DNA from 3 places in the Lactobacillus sp. ESL0677 genome. Region 2 is predicted to be linked to each of the others. Evidence: predicted binding sites of a transcription regulator. Region 2 holds the regulator's gene; each other region holds the start of a gene.
What was found. Region 2 encodes HrcA, which represses chaperone genes, less so after heat shock. Its sites were predicted from a motif close to TTAGCACTCNNNNNNNNNGAGTGCTAA; they were not measured.
Positions count from the first base shown of each region.

Region 1: the regulator HrcA is predicted to act here: its motif matches at 5,835-5,861, upstream of OZX76_RS02850 (ATP-dependent Clp protease ATP-binding subunit).
Region 3: the regulator HrcA is predicted to act here: its motif matches at 5,389-5,415, upstream of OZX76_RS08275 (Hsp20/alpha crystallin family protein).

Region 1 is NZ_CP113946.1:548,129-555,274, reverse strand. Features, by position in the region: gene OZX76_RS02890 (CYTH domain-containing protein) at 1-389, shown strand, start outside; gene OZX76_RS02885 (DsbA family protein) at 471-1,109, shown strand; gene OZX76_RS02880 (competence protein CoiA family protein) at 1,101-1,931, opposite strand; gene OZX76_RS02875 (adaptor protein MecA) at 1,999-2,733, opposite strand; gene spxA (transcriptional regulator SpxA) at 2,841-3,239, opposite strand; gene ptsP (phosphoenolpyruvate--protein phosphotransferase) at 3,448-5,181, opposite strand; gene OZX76_RS02860 (phosphocarrier protein HPr) at 5,181-5,447, opposite strand; gene OZX76_RS02855 (hypothetical protein) at 5,557-5,742, opposite strand; gene OZX76_RS02850 (ATP-dependent Clp protease ATP-binding subunit) at 5,905-7,146, shown strand, end outside.
Region 2 is NZ_CP113946.1:1,214,879-1,222,024, reverse strand. Features, by position in the region: gene infB (translation initiation factor IF-2) at 1-248, shown strand, start outside; gene OZX76_RS05950 (ribosome-binding factor A) at 270-632, shown strand; gene truB (tRNA pseudouridine(55) synthase TruB) at 677-1,570, shown strand; gene ribF (riboflavin biosynthesis protein RibF) at 1,590-2,519, shown strand; gene hrcA (heat-inducible transcriptional repressor HrcA) at 2,672-3,721, shown strand; gene grpE (nucleotide exchange factor GrpE) at 3,733-4,329, shown strand; gene dnaK (molecular chaperone DnaK) at 4,348-6,216, shown strand; gene dnaJ (molecular chaperone DnaJ) at 6,298-7,146, shown strand, end outside.
Region 3 is NZ_CP113946.1:1,681,305-1,688,450, forward strand. Features, by position in the region: gene OZX76_RS08235 (ISLre2 family transposase) at 1-416, shown strand, start outside; gene OZX76_RS08240 (hypothetical protein) at 817-1,452, opposite strand; gene OZX76_RS08245 (hypothetical protein) at 1,755-1,910, opposite strand; tRNA gene OZX76_RS08250 (tRNA-Gly) at 2,144-2,214, shown strand; gene OZX76_RS08255 (CPBP family intramembrane glutamic endopeptidase) at 2,259-2,921, opposite strand; gene OZX76_RS08260 (hypothetical protein) at 3,007-3,366, opposite strand; gene OZX76_RS08265 (Y-family DNA polymerase) at 3,359-4,672, opposite strand; gene greA (transcription elongation factor GreA) at 4,847-5,308, opposite strand; gene OZX76_RS08275 (Hsp20/alpha crystallin family protein) at 5,517-5,939, shown strand; gene OZX76_RS08280 (C1 family peptidase) at 6,078-7,146, shown strand, end outside.

The sequences.
Region 1 (7,146 bases), 670 kb from region 2:
AAGCAGTCGAAATTAACGACGATTTAAAACTAGCAGCTGCCCAAAAATTCGTCCAACAAGCAGAAGAAGAGACGGTCGTAACATTTAATGGTAATGTTGAACAATACTTGCGAGATAATTTTGGTCCCCAACTTGATTTGCACTTGCAAACTTTTAGCAAAACTCACCGTATTTTGGCTGTCGGTCCCGAAAATTGTGAGTTGACATTAGATGCCACCACCTACCCAGATTCTTACGAGGATTACGAATTAGAAATTGAAAACTCTAATCCCACTTTAATCAAAAAAGTTCTTATTTCGCTCGAAAACAGCTATAATTTTAAGCAAACTAAAACTAATACTAATCAACCAAAGATTGCTCGGGCCTTCAGTCATTGTGTTAGAATGTAATCATGTGAGCGTATTCTTTGTTTCTATATTAGTTATTTGCTAAAGTTATAACTAACTGGAAATTTGAAGGAGAGATTAAAGATGTTTGAGATTTTTCTCTTTGTCAATCCAATTGGCATCTACTGTTATGAAACAGAACTTTTAATTAAGCAGGCCATTGATGAACTTAACATTGATACTTGCTTTAATTACATTCCGATTACTAACACCAAAGTAATTAAAGAGGATATTTTACGACGACGTAAAGAAGGTCAAAAGTTAACTGACATATCCAAGTATACAATGGCCTCTTTTCAAACGCTGCGCCTTTATCATGCGATTAAGTTTGAATATGGTAATAAGAAAGCTCGGGCCTATTTGTTTGAATTACAACAGGCCCTAAACATTAATTTCAATCGTTATTCTGAAAATTTAGCCCGAAAAATAACTAAAAAATTGAATATCGATTTTAACAAGATTACTAGTCCCAAAACTAATAAGTACGTTGATAAGTCTATCAAACAGGACTTGGAACTTGCCGATAAACTTGGCGTGCGCAACACACCAACAACTATCATTTATAATGAGAGTGGCAATTACAACGGCATTTTATTGGAGGGAATTGTTGCTCATGATAGATTAATTAAGGTTTTAAAACATGATTCCTGCTTAATTGAAAACTTTGAAGAAGAAACTAAAGATTGTGCTTTGCGTAAAACTAATCATTTGCGCCTAATCTAAGTACGCAAGAACATTATTAAGTTGGCTCACGTGACGCATCTCAGTAAAAATTTTTTCTGGTAGATCATCGAGTGTCATCTTTTCAGCATACAAGGCAGTCGCAATTGACTGCCCTATTTTTGTTTTTTGCATTAATTGCTGTGCTAAATATCGTCGCTGCTCAGCAGGATTAACTTGATATGTCTTCAGCCGCGGCCGAAAATGCCACAAAAGTTGCAATCCTTGCGCGTTTAAAGTAAATGTTGTCATTTGATAATGAACTCGACTAGTTACCGGCTCAAGTAAAACATTGTACTTAAGAATTAATTGCCTTCTTTTAGGATTAATTTCCAAATAATAATCTCGCCACAACTGGTTTTTACGGAAAAAAATCTGTTGTGACTTTTTTATTTGCCTTTGTAAATAATGACGCTGCCCCACAACCCAAACATCAACCACCCCAATTTCAGAATACAACTGATGCCGATGGTTAAATTCTGTCAAGCTTAGCGGCGCACATTGCACTTCAAACGCTAATTGCGGGCTTGCTAAAACATCTGCTCGAAGCTGCCCCTCAGCAAGTGGAATTTCTAGTTGTGCGTGAAAACCAGCTTCTCGCAATGCTTCTTTAAGTAGCACTTTACTCAGCGCATGTTCTTCTTTTTCACCCATCATGCTAGTTGACCGCGTTAAATGCTTAAAATACGCCCCTTGAGCTGTTTTAATCAGCTGCACGCGATGATGACATCGTGGACAAGAATAATTTTTTTGAGCTTTATTGTTAATCTGTGCTGCTTCAGTAGCAGCCAGAACCAATTGCTTATTTAATAATGCTGCGTACAAATTTATCACCTAAATTTAAGTACGCAAAAAAGGCAAGTTACTCACCTGCCTTTTTAATTAAAATTATTTAGCGATTATTTTTACCAAAGTACTGCCGCAAATGGCCCAATGCATCACAAGCAATCAGACATTTACCCGTTGTCCGCACTCGCGCCATCTCGCTAGCCTTAACTTTAATGCCGTACTCATTCGCAATTGCCCAAGCATCTGCCGGTTTAATTTCCGCATAATTTTCATTATTAAATGTTAATTCTAAGTAAAATTCTCCTCGTTCAAAATATAGACTTGAAGACAAATCACTAGCCCGTAAATTATCCGCTAGTTCAGTTAACGGATCGAGGTCATTGAAACTATATGCCTGTTTCTTTTGAAATTTCCAAAATGGCTTCTTAGATTGCGATTGTGCATCGCCTTGAGAACTGCTAACAGGAGGTTCTTCAGTTTCATCATCATTTGGCTCCTCATCAGAATCCAAATCAATAAACGTTTTACGCGGGTCATCAGGCTCTTGCTGAGAGTCTGTATTACCACCAAACATTTGCGTCAAATGGTCGCGGTCTTTATCAGTTACCTTGCTAATTAACAAGTCTAAGCCACCGTTATTTGGCATCACTTGAAAGGTCACCGGAGCATCCTGACTAAAGGAATGATCGGTATCAACTTCATCTAAAATAGAATAAAAGAAATGCTGAATCTTATCCCGATCACCTAATAAATCTAAAACTTTTAATCCACGATTAGCTAATTCATTTTTATCTATCCGGACACGAATAGTATTTTCATTAATATGATCAACTTGCACGAGTTTTCACCTCCATTGGATTCTTTTATTCATTGTAGCGTACTTTGCAGGTAAAATAAAAGCGTTAGTCTAAAAAACCAACGCTTTTTAATAAAAACACTGCTAGATTATAAGTCAGCAATCTTTTGCATTTCTTCGAGTTCAAGCCGACGAACTTTCCGTGGCAAGAACCGACGAATTTCGTCTTCATTGTAACCAACTTGCAAACGCCGATCATCCATAATGATTGGTCGTCTCAATAAGCTCGGATTCTTCTCAACCAAATCAAGCAATTGGTCGATTGATAAATCATCAAGATTAACTTTTAATTGTTGGAAAGCTCTTGAACGCGTTGAAATAATTTCTTCGGTACCATTTTCTGTCATCCGCAAAATTTGAATAAGCTCGTCTTTAGTAAGAGGCTCAGAGAAAATATTTCTTTCTTTAAAAGCAATGTCATGTTTCTTCAACCAAGCCTTTGCCTTACGACACGAGGTACAACTCGGAGATATATACAAATTAACCATATATTTCACGCTCCTTTGAACATACTACTTCTTAACTAATATCTATTATAGCATATTACTTCTTTTTTGTAAGTAGTATTTTCGTAATTAATTATATTTTTATATTACAGTCTAAAAGTGAATAAACTATGACCTTTTTACCAAGAAAGATTAAAGGTGAAATAAAAAATGGTACATTACCTTTGATAATGTACCATTTTTTGTTTTATTACTTGTCAACCTTATTCATTAAGTCAGCAACTAACTGTTCATTTTCTTCAGCAGTTTCAGAAATATAACATGCTTTATTTGCCAATTCCTTAATGTCTTCAGTATTGAACTTCTTCATTAAGCTTCTAATCCGCAAAATGGAGGTTGCACTCATTGAATATTCATCAAGACCCATTGACAATAAAATTGGGAACATGGTGCTGTCACCAGCGGCTTCACCACACATGCCACACCAAATACCATTTTCGTGGGCTGCGTCAATTGTATGCTTAATTAGGCGTAATACTGATGGGTTAGCTGGTTGGTAAAGATAAGAAACATTATCATTACCACGGTCAGCAGCCATTGTGTATTGGATTAAGTCATTAGTTCCAATTGAGAAGAAATCGACTTCTTTGGCAAATTGATCAGCTAAAACTGCAGCAGCTGGAACTTCAATCATCATCCCAACTTCTAAGTTATCACCAATTTTAACGCCGTCGCTCGTCAACTTAGCTTTTTCTTCAGCTAAAATTGCCTTGGCCTTGCGTAATTCGTTCAACGTACCAATCATTGGGAACATAATTCCTAACTTACCGTAAGCAGAAGCTCTAAGCAATGCTCTTAATTGGGTTCGGAAAATGTCTTCGTTCTTCAGTGACAATCTAATTGCCCGGACACCTAGAAATGGGTTCATTTCGTCTGGTAAGTCCCAATAATCAAGGTGCTTATCACCACCAATATCCATTGTCCGAATAATAACCTGCTTACCGTGCATCCCTTCGATAACTTCTTTATAGGCTTCGAATTGTTGGTCTTCTGTTGGGAAGTCCTTAGAATCCATGTACAAGAATTCGGTTCTATACAAGCCAACGGCTTCAGCACCGTTATCATTAACACCTTGCATATCGTTTGGCGTACCAATGTTAGCTGCAATGGTGAATTTCTTACCATCAGCAGTAACTGACGGTTCGTTCTTTAATTTTTCCCATTCAGCCTTTTGTGCTAAGAATGCTTCACTCTTTTGCTTGTAGTCAGCTACTTGAGCATCACTTGGCTCAACAACTGCATCACCGTTCAAACCGTCAACTACCAAAGTCTGACCGTTTTCAACGTCCTTAGTAATCGAATCGGTACCAACAACAGCCGGCAATTCAAGTGAACGAGCCATAATTGCTGAGTGCGCAGTCCGACCACCAATATCAGTTACAAAGCCCTTAACAAATTGCTTATTTAATTGGGCAGTGTCACTAGGTGTCAAATCATGCGCAACCACAATAACCTCATGATCAATTGCAGCTGGGTTAGGCAATTCTTTATTTAAAAGATGAGCCATTACCCGCTTAGAAACATCACGCACATCAGCAGCACGTTGTTGCATATAAGCGTTGTCGGTCATTCCTTCAAAAATTGCAATAAACTTTTGTGCAGTTTCATCAAGTGCGGCTTCACTATTAACTTTTTGATCTTTGATTTCAGTTTCAATGGCTCCCGTAAATTCAGGGTCATTTAAAATCATCAAATGGGCTTCAAATACTTGAGCTTCGTCCTCGCCTAAACTCTTTTTTGCGCTATCGCGAATTTGTTCAACTTCTTTAACTGAAGCATCGGTCGCCTTTTTAAAGCGATCTAATTCACTAGCAGCGTCGGCAACAGTGGTCTTCGTAAATGAAAGATCTGGTTCTACCAAGAGATAAGCAGGTGCTACAGCGATACCATCACTTGCAGCAATTCCTTTTAAAGTCTTGGTCATTATTCAGCTAAACCCTCTTTTTTCATTGTATCTGTAATAGCAGCAATAGCGTCTTTTTCGTCGTCACCTTCAGCGCTAATTGTAACATCTGCACCCTTGCCAACACCGAGTGACATTACACCCATGATTGACTTCAAGTTAACTGACTTGCCATTGTATTCCAAATTAATATCTGAACCAAATTTAGAAGCAGCTTGTACTAAAAGCGTAGCTGGACGAGCATGAATACCTGTTTCTGCAACAACATGAAAATCGCGTTTTTCCATTATAATTATCTCCTTTTAAATTGAAAAATCAAAACGGTAGTAAATACCTATTCGAATATTAGACTATCATTTTTTTGTGAATTAGACAACATAAATGTAACAGTTTACATCATAAATTTTCTGCTTTTGACTGTGAATAAATGATTTTCCCACCACGTAAGGCGCGGCCTGTTATATTTTGTCTTTTGCCAAACGCACACAACGCAGTTTGAAAACCAAAGGCATTTTGAGGCTCAACCTCATATTGATCAAGCTCACCATCAGCCAATTGTTCAAGAATTTTTTGATAATCCACTAAAATATCACCGTCTTTTTTGTCTTTTTTACTTAATGACCACTGTTATTCTAACATATTTATTGAACTTACAAAAAATAAGTTTTTGAGTTTTAGCACTTGATTATTGAGAGTGCTAATTATATAATTTAGTAAACTTGAAATGAAAGGCGGTAAGTATAATTGCTTTGTCAAAACTGTCAAAAGCGGCCTGCTTCCATTCACCTTTATGCTAAGGTTAATGGCCAAAGTCGCGAAATTAATTTATGTGGACAATGTTATCAAGAACTTAAACAACAAGGAAATATTAATATGAATAATGACAACAACGGTTTCTTCGGAGACTTTGATGACTTATTTAATAGCATGAACGGTAATAACGCTGCATTTAACAACGCTAATCAAGGACAGCCGCAAAGAGCTAACGGCGGCAATAATGGTGGTCGTTCATTACTTGACCAATACGGCACTGACCTAACGGCATTAGCTAAAAAGGGCAAAATTGACCCAGTGATTGGTCGCGATAAGGAAATTGCTCGGGTAATCGAGATTTTAAATAGGAGAACTAAAAATAATCCGGTCCTAATTGGTGAAGCCGGCGTTGGTAAGACAGCAGTTGTCGAAGGCCTCGCCCAACAAATCGTCGATGGTTCGGTACCTGCTAAATTACAAGACAAGCGAATTATTTCACTAAACGTCGTTTCACTTGTCCAAGGAACCGGTATTCGTGGTCAGTTTGAGCAGCGAATGCAACAGCTGATTAAAGAATTGCAACAACATGACGACATTATTTTGTTCATTGATGAGATTCACGAAATTGTCGGTGCTGGGAACGCAGAAGGCGGAATGGACGCTGGTAATATTATTAAGCCTGCCCTTGCCCGCGGCGATCTGCAATTAGTCGGCGCAACTACGTTAAAAGAATACCGTGAAATCGAAAAGGATTCGGCTTTAGCCCGCCGCTTCCAACCTGTTGACGTCAAGGAACCATCAGTTGCCGAAACCATTCGCATTTTGCAAGGTATCCAAAAGCGCTACGAAGATTACCACCACGTTCACTACACAGACGATGCAATTAAAGCAGCGGCCGAACTGTCTGAGCGTTATATTCAAGATCGTTTCTTGCCTGATAAGGCCATCGACCTACTTGATGAGGCTGGTTCAAGAATGAATCTGACCATTCCTTACGTTGATAAAGATAAGATTAAAGAACGAATCGCTGCTGCTCAACAATTGAAGCAGGAATCACTAAAAAACGAAGACTACGAAAAGGCCGCATATTACCGCGACCAAATCGAAAAGTACAACAAAGTGAAGGATCAAAAGATTGATCCCGATAAATCCCCGATTATTACCAGCAAAATTATGAATAAAATCGTTGAAGAAAAAACTGGTATTCCTGTTGGCGATTTGCAAAAGCAAGAG
Region 2 (7,146 bases):
CGAAGGTTGGTACAATTGCTGGTTCCTTTGTTGACTCTGGTTATGTTACTCGTGATTCAACTGTTAACTTAATTCGTGATGGTGTGGTAATCTACACTGGTAAAGTTGCTTCACTTAAGCGGTTCAAGGACGATGCTAAAGTGGTTAAGCAAGGATTCGATTGTGGATTAACAATTGAAGGCTATAACGATATTAAGATTGGCGATCAGCTTGAAGCAACTGAAAAGCAAGAGGTTAAGCCTAATTAGTAATTTTGCTAGGAGGAAAGTATGAAGCACAGAATTGGTCGTGTTGAAGGAGAAGTCCTCCGTGAATTAACCAAAATTTTGCGGAAAAATATTCGTGATCCGCGTGTCAATGATGTTACGATTACTGCGGTTGAATGTACTAATGATTTATCATATGCAACTGTTTATTACAGTATTCTTTCTGAAGATCCAAAAAAGGAAGAAGAGGTTGCTACTGGCTTAGAAAAAGCCAAGGGAATGATGCGTCACTTGCTTGGGCAGGTTTTGACAGTCTATAAAGTTCCCGAGTTAATTTTTAAGCGGGACAACTCTGTTAAATATGGTAGTAAAATCGATAAGTTAATTGCTGATTTAAAAAAGCAAGAAGCAGATCGTAACAATTAAAAAAGGCGCCATTGTGGCGCTTTTTTAGTGGGAACGGGTTAAAAATGTTAAACGGTATTTTAGTAATTGATAAGGCTAAGGGGATGACTAGCGCCGATGTCGTGTACCATCTTCGCAAAGCCTTACATATCAAAAAAATTGGTCATGCTGGAACGCTTGACCCTGATGTTACTGGTGTCTTGCCGATTGCGATTGGTCAGGCAACTAAGCTAATTGAATTAATGCACACGCAAAACAAAAAATATGTTGGCGAAGGTATTTTTGGCTACGCCACTGATAGTTATGATATTAGTGGCACAACTTTGGCAACTAAAAAAATGACAGAACCGCTTGCAGCTAAGATAATTACTCAGGGGATGCAGTCGTTTGTGGGCAAGATTGAGCAGGTACCACCAATTTATTCAGCCGTACGGGTAAATGGTAAACATTTATACGAATATGCCCGTGCAGGAATTGAGGTTGAACGACCTAAACGGCAGGTTAATGTTCTAGCTTATGACTTAACTGCACAACCAGTTTTTGACAAAGAAAAAGGCCAAGAGGAGTTTGCGTTTGTAATTGAATGCAGTAAGGGGACTTATGTGCGTTCATTAGTCAATGATTTGGGAGATAAGTTAGGTGTGCCGGCTGTAATGAGTACTTTGCGCAGAACCGCTAGCTCGGGCTTTGATCTTAGTCAAGCAGTCAGCTTGGACGAAATTGTGGCTGATCCAAGTAGAGCCGCACAACTGATTCAGCCAATCGATGCCTTTTTTAAAAATTATACGCAAGTTGATTTAACTATGGACCAATGGCTAAAAGTGAAAAATGGGGCGGCGATTGCTTTAGAAACTGATGCAAATCAGGTTGCATTACGATACAATAATAAGGTTAAGGCAATTTATCAAAAGGATGCAGAAAAGTATCGTCCTAATTTGATGCTCTTGCAAAATGAATAGGTGAAATGAAGGTCTTATTGTGCAAATTATCCATTTAACTTATCCAGTTAAAGAAAATTTAATACCAAGTAAAATCGTATTAGCGTTAGGGTTTTTTGATGGTGTTCACCGAGGACACCAAAACTTGATTGAATTAGCGCGTGAAGCAGCAACTAGAAAGCACTTGCCGCTTGTTGTCATGACGTTTGACCGTCATCCAAAAGAAGTTTATCAAAATGCTAAGGTTGTTTACATTGATAGTCTGGATGAGAAGGCTTATAAAATGGCGCAATTGGGTGTCGATTACTTAGTTGTTATTCATTTTAATGACAAATTTAGCAAACTAACAGCGCAAGAATTTGTCGATCAAATTATTGTACAGCTAAAAGCAGATACCGTTGTTGCTGGGTTTGATTATACTTATGGGCCAAAAGACGTTGCCAATATGAAAAACTTCCCTAAATTTGCTAAAGGAAGATTTGATATTATTGATGTTCCTAAGCAAACCTATGAAGGTCAGAAAATTGGCTCAACTGAAATTAGAAAAGCAATTAGCGACGGCAATATGGAGCTAGCAACCGAACTGTTAGGTTCGCCGTATGTCATGTCTGGTATTGTCGGTCACGGATTGCGTAATGGTCACAAGTTAGGTTTCCCCACGGCTAATTTGGTTTGGTCGGAAAACAAGGTTTTGCCTAAAGTCGGTGTCTATGCAACTAGAACTAACATTGGCGATAAATGGTATGATTCCATGACCAGTGTTGGCTACAACGTGACAATTAATGAAGGCAAACAGATTTTTATTGAATCTAACTTGTTTGGCTTCGACCAAGAAGCATACGGGGAAAAAATGATTATCAAGTGGTATAAGTATACCCGGGGTGAAATAAAATTTGTTGATCTTGCAGGATTAAAAAAGCAAATGACGCATGATGAAGCAGAAATCAAGGCTTACTTTGCTGATAAATAAAGACTTCCATCTACTTAAAAGTAGGTGGAAATTTTTTGCTGCTAGAAAATCCAAATATTTTTAGCACTCGACTTGACATTCTGCTAAATGCTAGTATCATAATAATTGTTAGCACAAAAGATATGAGAGTGCTAAAAGTGAGGGCGATATTTATGTTGACCGAACGTCAAGAACTTATTTTAAAAACAATCATTAATGATTTTACACAGACTCATGATCCAGTAGGTTCGAAGACAGTGATGAATCAGTTGCCGATTAAGGTGTCGAGCGCAACCATCAGAAATGAGATGGTTGTTCTAGAAGATAAGGGCTTAATTGAAAAGACCCATTCTTCTAGTGGTCGTGTTCCTTCCAGTGAGGGCTACCGCTATTATCTTGATAATTTAGTCGAGCCGCTGCAAATACCGGAATCTGTTTATACCAAAGTTATTAGTCAGCTTGACCGACCGTTTCATCAAGTTAATGAAATCGTTCAAGAAGCTGCTAAAATTTTATCCGATTTAACTAACTATACGGCATTTGCGGAAGGACCGGAAAATCAGGATGTAACTGTAACGGGATTTCGGATTGTTCCGCTAGTTGGTCGGCAAGTGATGGCAATTCTAGTTACCAGTGATGGTAGTGTTCAGAATCAGGTTTATAATTTACCGCACAATGTTCATGGTGATGAGATTGAAAAAGCCGTTCGCATGATTAACGATGAACTAGTTGGTAAAAGTTTAGCTGAAATCACGCCGGAGCTGCTTAATAAGGCTGTTGGTCAAAATATCAGTGGTAAACATGCTAGCGAACTGATTGATTTGGTTGAAGATGTCATTAATGACGCTGCCAGTGAACAATTATATGTTGATGGTCAAATTAATTTGTTAAATAATTCTTCAACAGCGGATGTCTCTAGTATTCGTTCGTTATATGAATTAGTCGATCATAACGATTTGATTTCAAATTTGGTTTCTTACCAACCGACTTCAAAAAATGGTCGATTTCCTGTTAGGGTCAGTTTGGGCTCAGAATTACCGAACGAATTGTTAAAAGATTATAGTTTGTTAACTGCAGAGTACAGTGTTGGTTCCCATGGTAAAGGTGTAATTGCTTTGCTAGGGCCAACGAATATGCCGTATTCACAAGTAATTGGCTTACTTGAATATTTCAGAAATGAGTTAGCGAAGAAATTACTTGAATATTACGGTCGATTTAAATAAGGAGGTTAGCCGTGAGTAAAAAAGATTTTCCTAGTGAAAAAGATTTAAACCAAACAGAAGCGACTACCGCAAAGTCAGAAAAAGAAACAAAATCCGAAGCGAAAAAGCAGGCTGTAAAAGCAGATAAAAAAGAAAAAACGCCAGAGCAAAAGCTTCAAGAAGAATTGACTAAAGCTCAAGCAGCTAGCAAAGATTTTGAAGATAAGTATTTGCGTAGTCAAGCGGAAATGCAAAATATGCAAAACCGCTATAATAAAGAACGAGCACAATTAATAAAGTATGAGTCGCAATCTTTAGCTAAGGATGTATTACCAGCAATGGATAATTTAGAGCGTGCCTTAGTCGCCAAGGTTGATGATGAAGCATCTCAACAGCTAAAGAAGGGTGTGCAAATGACACTTGATTCTTTAGTTAAGGCTATGAAAGATCACGGAATTAGTGAAATTGAGGCTGAAGGTGTTAAATTTGATCCGACACTGCATCAAGCTGTTCAAACAGTTGCAGCTAGCAGCGATGATCAAAAGGACCACGTTGTCCAAGTTTTACAAAAAGGATATCAATACAAAGACCGTACATTAAGACCAGCAATGGTTGTTGTTGCACAGTAATGAAAGGATGTTAATTCAATGTCAAAAGTTATCGGAATCGACCTCGGAACAACTAACTCAGCAGTTGCTGTTCTTGAAGGTAAAGAACCAAAGATTATTACTAACCCAGAAGGTAATCGGACTACACCATCAGTAGTTGCTTTCAAAGACGGTGAAATTCAAGTTGGTGAAGTTGCAAAACGTCAGGCAATCACTAACCCGAATACTGTTATTTCAATTAAGCGTCACATGGGTGAAGCAGACTATAAAGTTAAAGTTGGAGATAAGTCCTATACTCCTCAAGAAATTTCCGCAATGATTTTGCAATATATCAAGAAATTCTCTGAAGATTACTTAGGTGAAAAGATTACTGATGCAGTTGTCACTGTTCCTGCATACTTCAATGATGCTCAACGTCAAGCTACTAAGGATGCCGGTAAGATTGCTGGCTTAGACATTAAGCGGATCATTAACGAACCAACTGCTTCTTCATTAGCATATGGCCTTGATAAGGATGCCGAAGATGAAAAAGTCTTGGTTTACGACCTTGGTGGTGGTACTTTTGATGTTTCCGTATTGCAATTAGGTGACGGTGTCTTCCAAGTATTATCAACTAATGGTGATACTCACCTTGGTGGTGACGACTTTGACAACAAGATCATGGATTGGCTCATCCAAAACTTTAAGGATGAAAATGGCGTTGATTTATCTAAAGACAAGATGGCTTTGCAACGGTTGAAGGATGCCGCAGAAAAGGCTAAGAAGGACTTGTCTGGTGTATCTTCAACTCACATTTCATTACCGTTCATCTCTGCTGGTGAATCTGGTCCTTTGCACCTTGAAGCTGACTTAACTCGTGCTAAATTTGATGAATTAACTAGTGACTTAGTTGATCGCACTAAGGTTGCTTTTGACAATGCCTTAAATGATGCTGACTTGACAGTTAGTGACATTGATAAGGTTATCTTAAACGGTGGTTCAACTCGTATTCCTGCTGTTCAAGAAGCTGTTAAGAAGTGGGCTGGCAAGGAGCCTGACCACTCAATCAACCCAGACGAAGCTGTTGCTTTAGGTGCTGCCATTCAAGGTGGAGTTATTTCAGGTGACGTTAAGGACGTTGTTTTGCTTGATGTTACACCATTATCACTTGGTATTGAAACCATGGGTGGTGTCTTCACTAAGTTAATTGAAAAGAACACAACAATTCCAACTTCTAAGAGTCAAATCTTCTCAACTGCTGCTGATAATCAACCAGCCGTTGATGTTCATGTTTTGCAAGGTGAACGTCCAATGGCTCAAGACGATAAGACTTTAGGTCGGTTTGAATTAACTGATATTCCTGCAGCACCTCGTGGTGTCCCACAAATCCAAGTTACATTTGATATTGATAAGAACGGTATCGTTAATGTTTCTGCTAAGGATATGGGTACTGGTAAGGAACAGAAGATTACAATCAAGAGTTCATCCGGTCTTTCTGATGAAGAAATTCAAAAGATGCAAAAAGAAGCCGAGGAACACGCTGAAGAGGATAAGAAGAAGAAAAAAGAAGTTGACTTACGTAATGAAGTTGACCAATTAATCTTCTCAACTGAAAAGACTCTGAAGGAAGTTAAGGATAACGACAAGATTTCTGCAGATGATACCAAGAAGGTCCAAGATGCTCTTGATGCGTTAAAGAAAGCGCAAAAGGACAATAACTTAGATGAAATGAAGTCTAAGAAGGATGAATTAACTAAGGTTGCTCAAGACTTGGCTGTTAAATTGTACCAAGCTAATGGTGGTGCTCAAGGAGCAGCTGGTCAAGCTGGCCCGCAAGCCGGCCCACAGAATCCGGGTTCACAAGGCGGCAATACAAGTGATGGTTCTGCAACTGACGGTGAATTCCACAAAGTAGACCCAAACAAATAAAGGGTTTATAATTGAATAAATTAGAAAAGAACTGCCGCGAAAGTAGTTCTTTTCTTTTGGAAAGTGAGGAGCTTTTAATAGATGGCACAAGAAGACTATTATAATGTGCTAGGTGTTGATCGTAATGCCAGTGATAAAGAAATTAACTCTGCTTACCGTAAATTAGCTAAGAAATATCATCCAGATTTGAATCATGAACCGGGAGCTGAAGAAAAGTACAAGGAAGTCAACGAGGCTTATGAGGTTTTGCATGATAAGCAAAAGCGGGCTCAGTATGACCAATTTGGTTCTGCCGGTGTCAATGGTAATGGTCAAGGCGGCTTTGGCGGCGGTCAAGGTTACGGTGGCTTTGGTGATTTCGGCGATATTTTCAATGATTTCTTCGGCGGCGGTAGCGCTGGTAGTCAACGTCAAGCTAACCCAACTGCCCCACAACGTGGTCAAGATCTTGATTATACATTGACAATTGATTTTATGGATGCGATTACGGGTAAAAAGACGCAGGTATCTTATACTCGTAGTGAAACTTGTTCGACTTGTCAAGGAACTGGTGCCGAGAAGGGCACGCATCCAATTACCTGTGATAAGTGTCATGGCTCGGGTTATATGACCGTAACGCAGAAGTCGATGTTAGGCATGATTCGCCGTCAGACAGTTTGTGATAAGTGTCAAGGTCGTGGTGTAATCATTGAGCACCCATGTCAAACTTGTCATGGTAAGGGAACTGTTGATGGTAAAAATAATATTGAAATCAATATCCCTGCCGGAATTGACAATGGTCAACAATTACGTTATGAAGGCCAGGGCGAAGCTGGTAAGAACGGTGGTCCTTATGGTGATTTATACATTAGTTACCGTATTAAGCCATCTAAGGACTTTGAACGTAATGGCAATACAATCTATACCACAGTGCCAATTTCGTTTGCTCAA
Region 3 (7,146 bases), 470 kb from region 2:
AAATTGCCGCTCTTAACCAAGCTAAAACTTATCTATTAGGTAATTGGCAGGCAATTTTAAATACGCAAGAAGCAGCTTATCAGCGTTGCACCGCTGAAGGCCACATCAGTCATTATTTGTCAGAGCGGCTGAGTTCAAGACCAATGGGCTGGAGTAAGGTAGGAGCTGAAAGTGTAGCCAGAAGCATTATCTTCCAGTTAAATGGCGGCGATATTAGCCAATATTTGCTTAACGAGCAACGAAAAGCTGCTAAAGAGCAAAGAATTAGACAAGTAGACCATCGTTTTAAGGCAAAGAACAGACCGTATTATGAGCATTTTCAAGCAGACTTTGGCGAAACGGCCAAGACACATTATTGGAATCAAGGGATCATTAATGGTGGGCAGATATTTGATTTACCCGAGCAAATAATTTAAAAGCGAAAACTACAAATAGCAGCAGGTAAAGGCTTAAAGTTTATTACCCACAAAAAGTTGACACTAACAGGCGTGCTATATTATTTTACCAAAAATTATTTTCGTGGTACACTTGCCTTAGATGAATGTTGCATCGTCCTGTACGAAGCAATACGTGCATGCAAGTTTGACCACTTGCAAGCCAGCTGAGCGATCCCTATGGATCGCTTTTTTTTGCTTGTCCAAAATTAATTGAACAAACTTATTAGCAATTCAACTACTAGTAGTAATAGATTTATTATCACTACTGCTAGTAGCTGGTACTACTTTATTGCAAATAATTTAAATACTTCAAAGTAATAAGTTTCTACTATTTCTTAAATAAAAAGAGTGAGTAAAAATAACTACTCACTCTTTTCATTTAATTTACTAATAAATCACTCGGATATTTACCAATTAGAAGTACCGGAGTTTCTGATAAATCATCATGCTTTAAAAAGCATTTTAATTGCTTAATTGAAGTATCAGCTATTTGCTTATCCTTACCAGTTAATGCGGTAGCCAATGTTTGTGCTTGTTCTAATAAAGCTGCTGTAGGCTTGTTATTATCTTTAGCATCCATTGTACTTAATTCAGCGTTAATTAGCGGCTGTAAATTTTGATTAAGCAAATTTTTGTTATAAATACCATTTACATAAGTTGTATAGCCTTTATATTTACCATTCTTGGAAATCAAATCAACCGATATTCCATTTTTAACTCTTGTTAATTTTCTTACTTTAAATAAAGTATGCTGCTTTAGAATTCTTTTGAGTATCTTTTTACTATAAGACTTGCCGCCCTTAGCTGCTGTATTTTTGTAAAGAGCCCCTTTTTTACTATTCGGTAATTCAAAAACATATCCAGCCTTAGCTAATTTTTTAGTCCATACTTTATCTTGTAATTTTTCACTTGATACTGCATGTGCTGAAACTATATTTTTGTTAGTTAAATTAGTAACTGACAAAGTAGTCAATATTAACAATACAGTCAATACTAGTCTAATTGTTTTTTTCATCTGTCTTCCTCTATTTACATTAATTCTTGGTTTTTATAGCAATATAATATACCACAGATGCAATTATAGCAATCGCTTTCAAAAAATAAAACAGATAGCAAATAGTTAGTATACTCTAACTTAGCTACTGCTTGACTTTGTAAATCATAACGTAGATAATTAAAACTATAAAAAAGAAGTTGCGCTGGTAACACAACTCTCTTGACGTAGTACCCACTAAAAGTGGTTTACTACCTGAAAATTATAGGTTTACAAACCGTCTTTTTCCTTGGTAGAGTTAGACGGTTTTCGTTTGCCCAAAATTAATTGAGCAAACTTCTTAGCAGTTCAACTACTAGTGGCAATAGATTTATTATTACTGCCGCTAGTAGCTGGTACTGCTTCATTTTAGCTAATCTAAATGCTAGTCCTACTAATCCAATAGCAAAAAGTAGCATTAAAGCCAAAATGATTTCCAACTACCTGCCCTCCTTTTTTACAATAGATTGGAGTATGAATCCACTCATGCTCATAGGCATCAGTCCTTTCACTCACAGGTAGTAAACCGTCTTTTAACTTTCTACGTCTTAAATATTATAGCAAACAAGCTGATAGTAGCATACATGATTTATAGAAAAATAAAAGCTAAACCTCTATCTATCAAAATTTAGCTTGGCATTATTAGCAAAACATGATAAACTATTTTAGTAACGCGGGTATAGTTTAATGGTAAAACGTTAGCTTCCCAAGCTGAAGATGCGGGTTCGATTCACGCTATCCGCTTAACTAAAAAGGCAATGATTTTTCAATCATTGCCTTTTTTATTTTTATATCATTACCATCAAAATGATGCCGTTGACTACCGCTAAGTAAATCGGCATCCACAACGTCTGGGTATAGAGATAGGACCACGCAAACAATGCGCCAAAGATTGCATTAATCACTAAGAGTGGAACCGTCGTTTGCCAATTCAGCGCACTGAACAGAATACCCGAGGTCGCAATTCCTAAAATTGCCGTTAGCATTGTATTATGTCTGAACGCATAATTGAATAAAAATCCAGTAATTAAAAATTCCTGCAAAATTGGTAGCACAATTCCTAAAGCCACAACCAAAAACCAATACATCGCGACTGATTCATGACGTAAATACATTGTTTGAAAGCCATACAGCTTAACCTTACCATAAGCCTGCAACCAGGAAACAACAATGCGCAACATCGTTACTACTAAGGTTAGACCAATAGTCATGCCAAAATTGGCAAGCCACGATCCCGACAGACTGCGGTCAAAAAAGCGTTGCTCACGATTGAAACGATAAATGAAAAACAGCAAAACCATTAGAGAAATTAATGCAAATAAAATTAAATCCCAAATACGAATTGGTGAATTTATAGTAACTAACTTAACCGTGCCAGCAGCCATTAAATAGCCGATGAAGTAAACAATATAGCGGAATAAGTTGCCCTCTCTTGATGCTGGTGTATTCACAAAAATTACCTCTATCCATTTGTGTACCCTACAAGTCCCATATTATAGCAAAAAAAGACAGTTTTATGAAATTTCAAATTAAATTTTACCATTTTAATTCTATATTATTAATGTCGGTTAAAGCAACACTTTGATTAGCAATAATAATTTTATCTTCATGATAGCCACTCACGAAGCCAACAATATCAGCTGGCATACAATCATTTTCATCGACTATCTTAACTTGTACACGCACTAACTGGTGATTACTGTAAGCCTCTAGCAGCCTGCTACCTATTTCTTCTTGAGTCAGCGTTCTCTTGCTTGGATGCCGAACACTGCGCTTGTCGCGGTCCTTATTTATCGTCATTGTATGATCACTTAGAAAAAAGCCAGTCCATTTTTTCATCCCGCGATCCTGATAATTTTTGAAAAAATCCTGCACAATTTTATCAAAATCACTCATAAGCATTCCCGCCGTTATGTCCGCCCACAAGGCTGCTCCGCTGAATTGCCGTTGCCCCCTTTAGTAAACTTGAAGCCTTAACTAAACTGGTAAAGCCATACCTTTGGCGAATTTTATCAACTGTCATAATAAAATTGCGCTTTTTAATCTGGCGCTCTGGCTGCAAGAAGAAAGTCAGCTGCTGACTAGTATCGGGCACTAACTGACTATAACTAACGCCCAAAGTTCGAACGGTCTCGCCATGCCAATTTTTACGAAAAAGTGCCACTAGCTCTGCTACTAGCAAGTCATTATCGTTAGTTGAGATGATCTTCTGTTGAACATTAAAGCCTTTCCGCTGACCATCCTGCTGATACTGGTTAAAGCCAACTGCCAAATTAACACACCCCGTCTGCAACTGGTGCGCCCGAATCCGCGCTGCCACCTGTTCACCAATTTCACGCAAGACAATCTCAATCTCTTGTTGGTCCGTATAATCCCGCATTAAAACCTGTGAATTGCCGTAGTGCTTCATTTTGGGAACAAACTTGTCGCTGATAATACTGCGGTCAACACCCCAACTCATGGCAAACAGCTGCTCACCAATCACGCCAAATTCTTTAGTCAAAATCGCGGGATCAGTGTGGGCCAAGTCATACATATTATTAATCTGCAACTGCCGCAATCGCTTCGCCGTTCGTTTGCCAATTCCCCAAACATCTTCAAGATTAGGAATCTGCCAAATTGTATCTGGCACATCAATATAGTGCCACGCCGCAATCATTGAGCGCCGGTGCTTAGCGGCAAGATCCATCGCCAACTTCGCCAGTAAAGGATTTTCACCAATTCCGCAAGTTGTGTACAGCCCCAAAGTTTGGCGGATTTCTTGTTGAATTTTGCGAGCAACAAGATAGGGGTCATCGCCAAATAAGTGCCATGATTTAGTCATGTCAATCATACTTTCATCGATTGAGTAAACATGAATGTCTTCCTCTGCTGCGTACTTACGGAAAATCTGCAAGACCTGCATACTACGCTTGATATAAAGGTTCATATGCGGCTCGACCAGCATTAAATCTGGCGCTTGCTTTTTAGACGGCAAATCACGCGCACGCATCACATTAGTTAAGCCATATTTCTTCTTAGCCAAAGGTGACGCTGCCATAATTAAGCCCGAGCCAAACTTAGTATTTGGTTGGTGCGACAAAACTGCTAAAACAGCCTTCATCGGATTAAGCCCAAGCCGAATCGCCTCACAACTAGCAAAGAACGACTTATTGTCAATCATAAAAATTACGCGATGCGGTTCATAACGATAATCATACATAATGGCACTTCCTTATCACAAACATTTGTTCGCTATTAATCAAAATTATTATACGAACTTTTGTTCGAACAGGCAAGAACAATTTCAGAGTAATTAACATCTTTTTGCTCAACCTTCTTATGTTTCTGAACTTAACGCAAAAGGCACAATCCGAAAATTTCAGATTGTGCCTTCTTATTTAATAGCCATAATTGTTACTTGGTATTCCCCTGCCGGAGCTGCCACAGTTACCGTTGTTTCTACCGGCTGCTTCATAATTGCCTGACCTAGTGGCGAGTCAAATGCTATTTTACCCTCGTCTAAATTAGCTTCCATGCGACCAACAATGCGGTATTCTTCGGTTTCAGCATCACCAGCAAACTTTAATGTCACTGTTTTTCCTAAGTCAACCTTGCCATCGTTAGTCTTTTCCACAATTTCGGCATACTTTAATTGCTTATCCAAGTAACGCAACCTGCTTTGCAAGTGTCCCAAGTCGCGTTTAGCCTCTGTGTATTCAGTGTTTTCTGATAAATCACCTAGACTGCGTGCCTCCTGCAAAATCTTAATTCTGCGGGGGCGATCCTTTTTTAGATCTGCAATTTCATTCTTAATTTTTTGGTAGCCTTCCGGTGTCATTTTTTGATAATAAACCACAAATATTACTCCTCTAGTTTTTTAATTTAAAATTATCCACAAGTAAAATAGCTAGTCATAGCAAACTTTCTTTCTTAAATTTAGCACTCTAAAATTAAGAGTGCTAAACATTTCCATTTTTCAAATCTGCCTACTATAATAATCAGTGTAAGGAAGAAATGAAAGTCTTCTTTACCAATAATTTAATTTTTGAAAGGAAGTTTTTACTATGGCACAAGATTTAACGAATCGTCACAATAACTTATTTGACGCAATGAATGATTGGTTTGACCTTCCACAGAAATTTTTTGATGATAACGAAATGGCAAAATTAATGCAGGCAGATGTTGCCGAAAACGACAAGAACTATGTTGTTAAGGTTGACATGCCCGGCATGGACAAAGAAAAGATTAATTTAAACTACAATAACGGGATTTTGAGCGTATCTGGCTCTAGAAAGTCATTCAAAGATTTGTCTAAAGATGACAGTATCATCCACCGTGAAAGAAGCGAAGGACACATTTCCCGTAGCTTTAGATTACCAAATGTAGTTGCAAGTGAGATTCATGCAAAGTATGATAAAGGTGTATTGACTATTACCCTGCCAAAGCAAAATGCTGGCAGCAATGATAACTCGATTTCAATCGATTAACTTATTATTATACTTGCAAGAAGTCTCAGATAAGTTGCCAATACAAGTAATTCTCTAAAACGAGTTCAGCTATTGAACTCGTTTTTCTTTTGCCTTAAAATATTTATTAATAATTAATTAAAAAAGGAGCATTACTTAATGAACCATCAACTATCATTTCAAGAATTGGCAAAATATTCTGCTGACTTCAATAAGCAACCGCAAAATCAGGTTATTGCTCGTGCTACCCAAAAGAATGGCATTTTCGCAGCTTCCTATAATGAACAAAAAGCCAGTAATGACCTTAACCGTGTCTTCTCGACAGAACTTGATGTCGGTCAAGTTACAGCACAAAAGCATTCCGGCCGCTGCTGGGAATTTGCCGCCCTCAATGTCCTGCGCCACTACTTTGGTAAAAAATACCACACCAAAGATTTTACTTTCTCACAAAGTTATAATTTTTTCTGGGATAAAATCGAACGCGCCAATATTTTTTACAACAACATTATTAAAACCGCAGACCAAGATCTCGACTCACGAACCGTGCGCAAGTATCTGGCAAGTGCTGGTCAAGACGGCGGCCATTGGCAATTAGCTGCTGCTTTAGTGCAAAAGTACGGCGTTGTCCCAAGTTACGCAATGCCAGAAAGCTTCAACGCTAACAATACCGATGCCTTGAAGATGGCTTTAGGCAAAAAAATGTGCAAGGATGCCTTAGTGCTGCGCCAATTAAAGCAAGCTGGCAAAGATTCCGAAGTTGTACAAACGCAAGATCGCTTTTTAAGCGAAATTTACCGTATGACGGCGATTGCTGTTGGCGAACCACCTAAAAAATTCGACTTAGAATACCGTGACGACAATAAAAAGTATCATCTGGACAAGGATTTAACGCCGCAGACATTCTATCAAAAGTATCTTGGCGACCTCGACTTAGACGACTACGTTGTCTTAACTAATTCGCCTAACCACGAATATAACAAGTTGTACGGCTATTCCGCTGATAATAATGTAGCTGGCTTATGTGAAATCAAGTTACTCAACGTGCCGATGACCTACCTTGCAGACGCAACAATTAAGCAGCTCAAGGATGGTGAAGCCGTCTGGTTTGGCAATGATGTTTTGCACGAATTAGACCGGCCACAAGGATACCTTGATTCGCAACTTTACCAAATGAGCAGCCTCTTTGATGTTGACTTAAAGATGTCCAAGGCTGATCGCCTGCGAACTG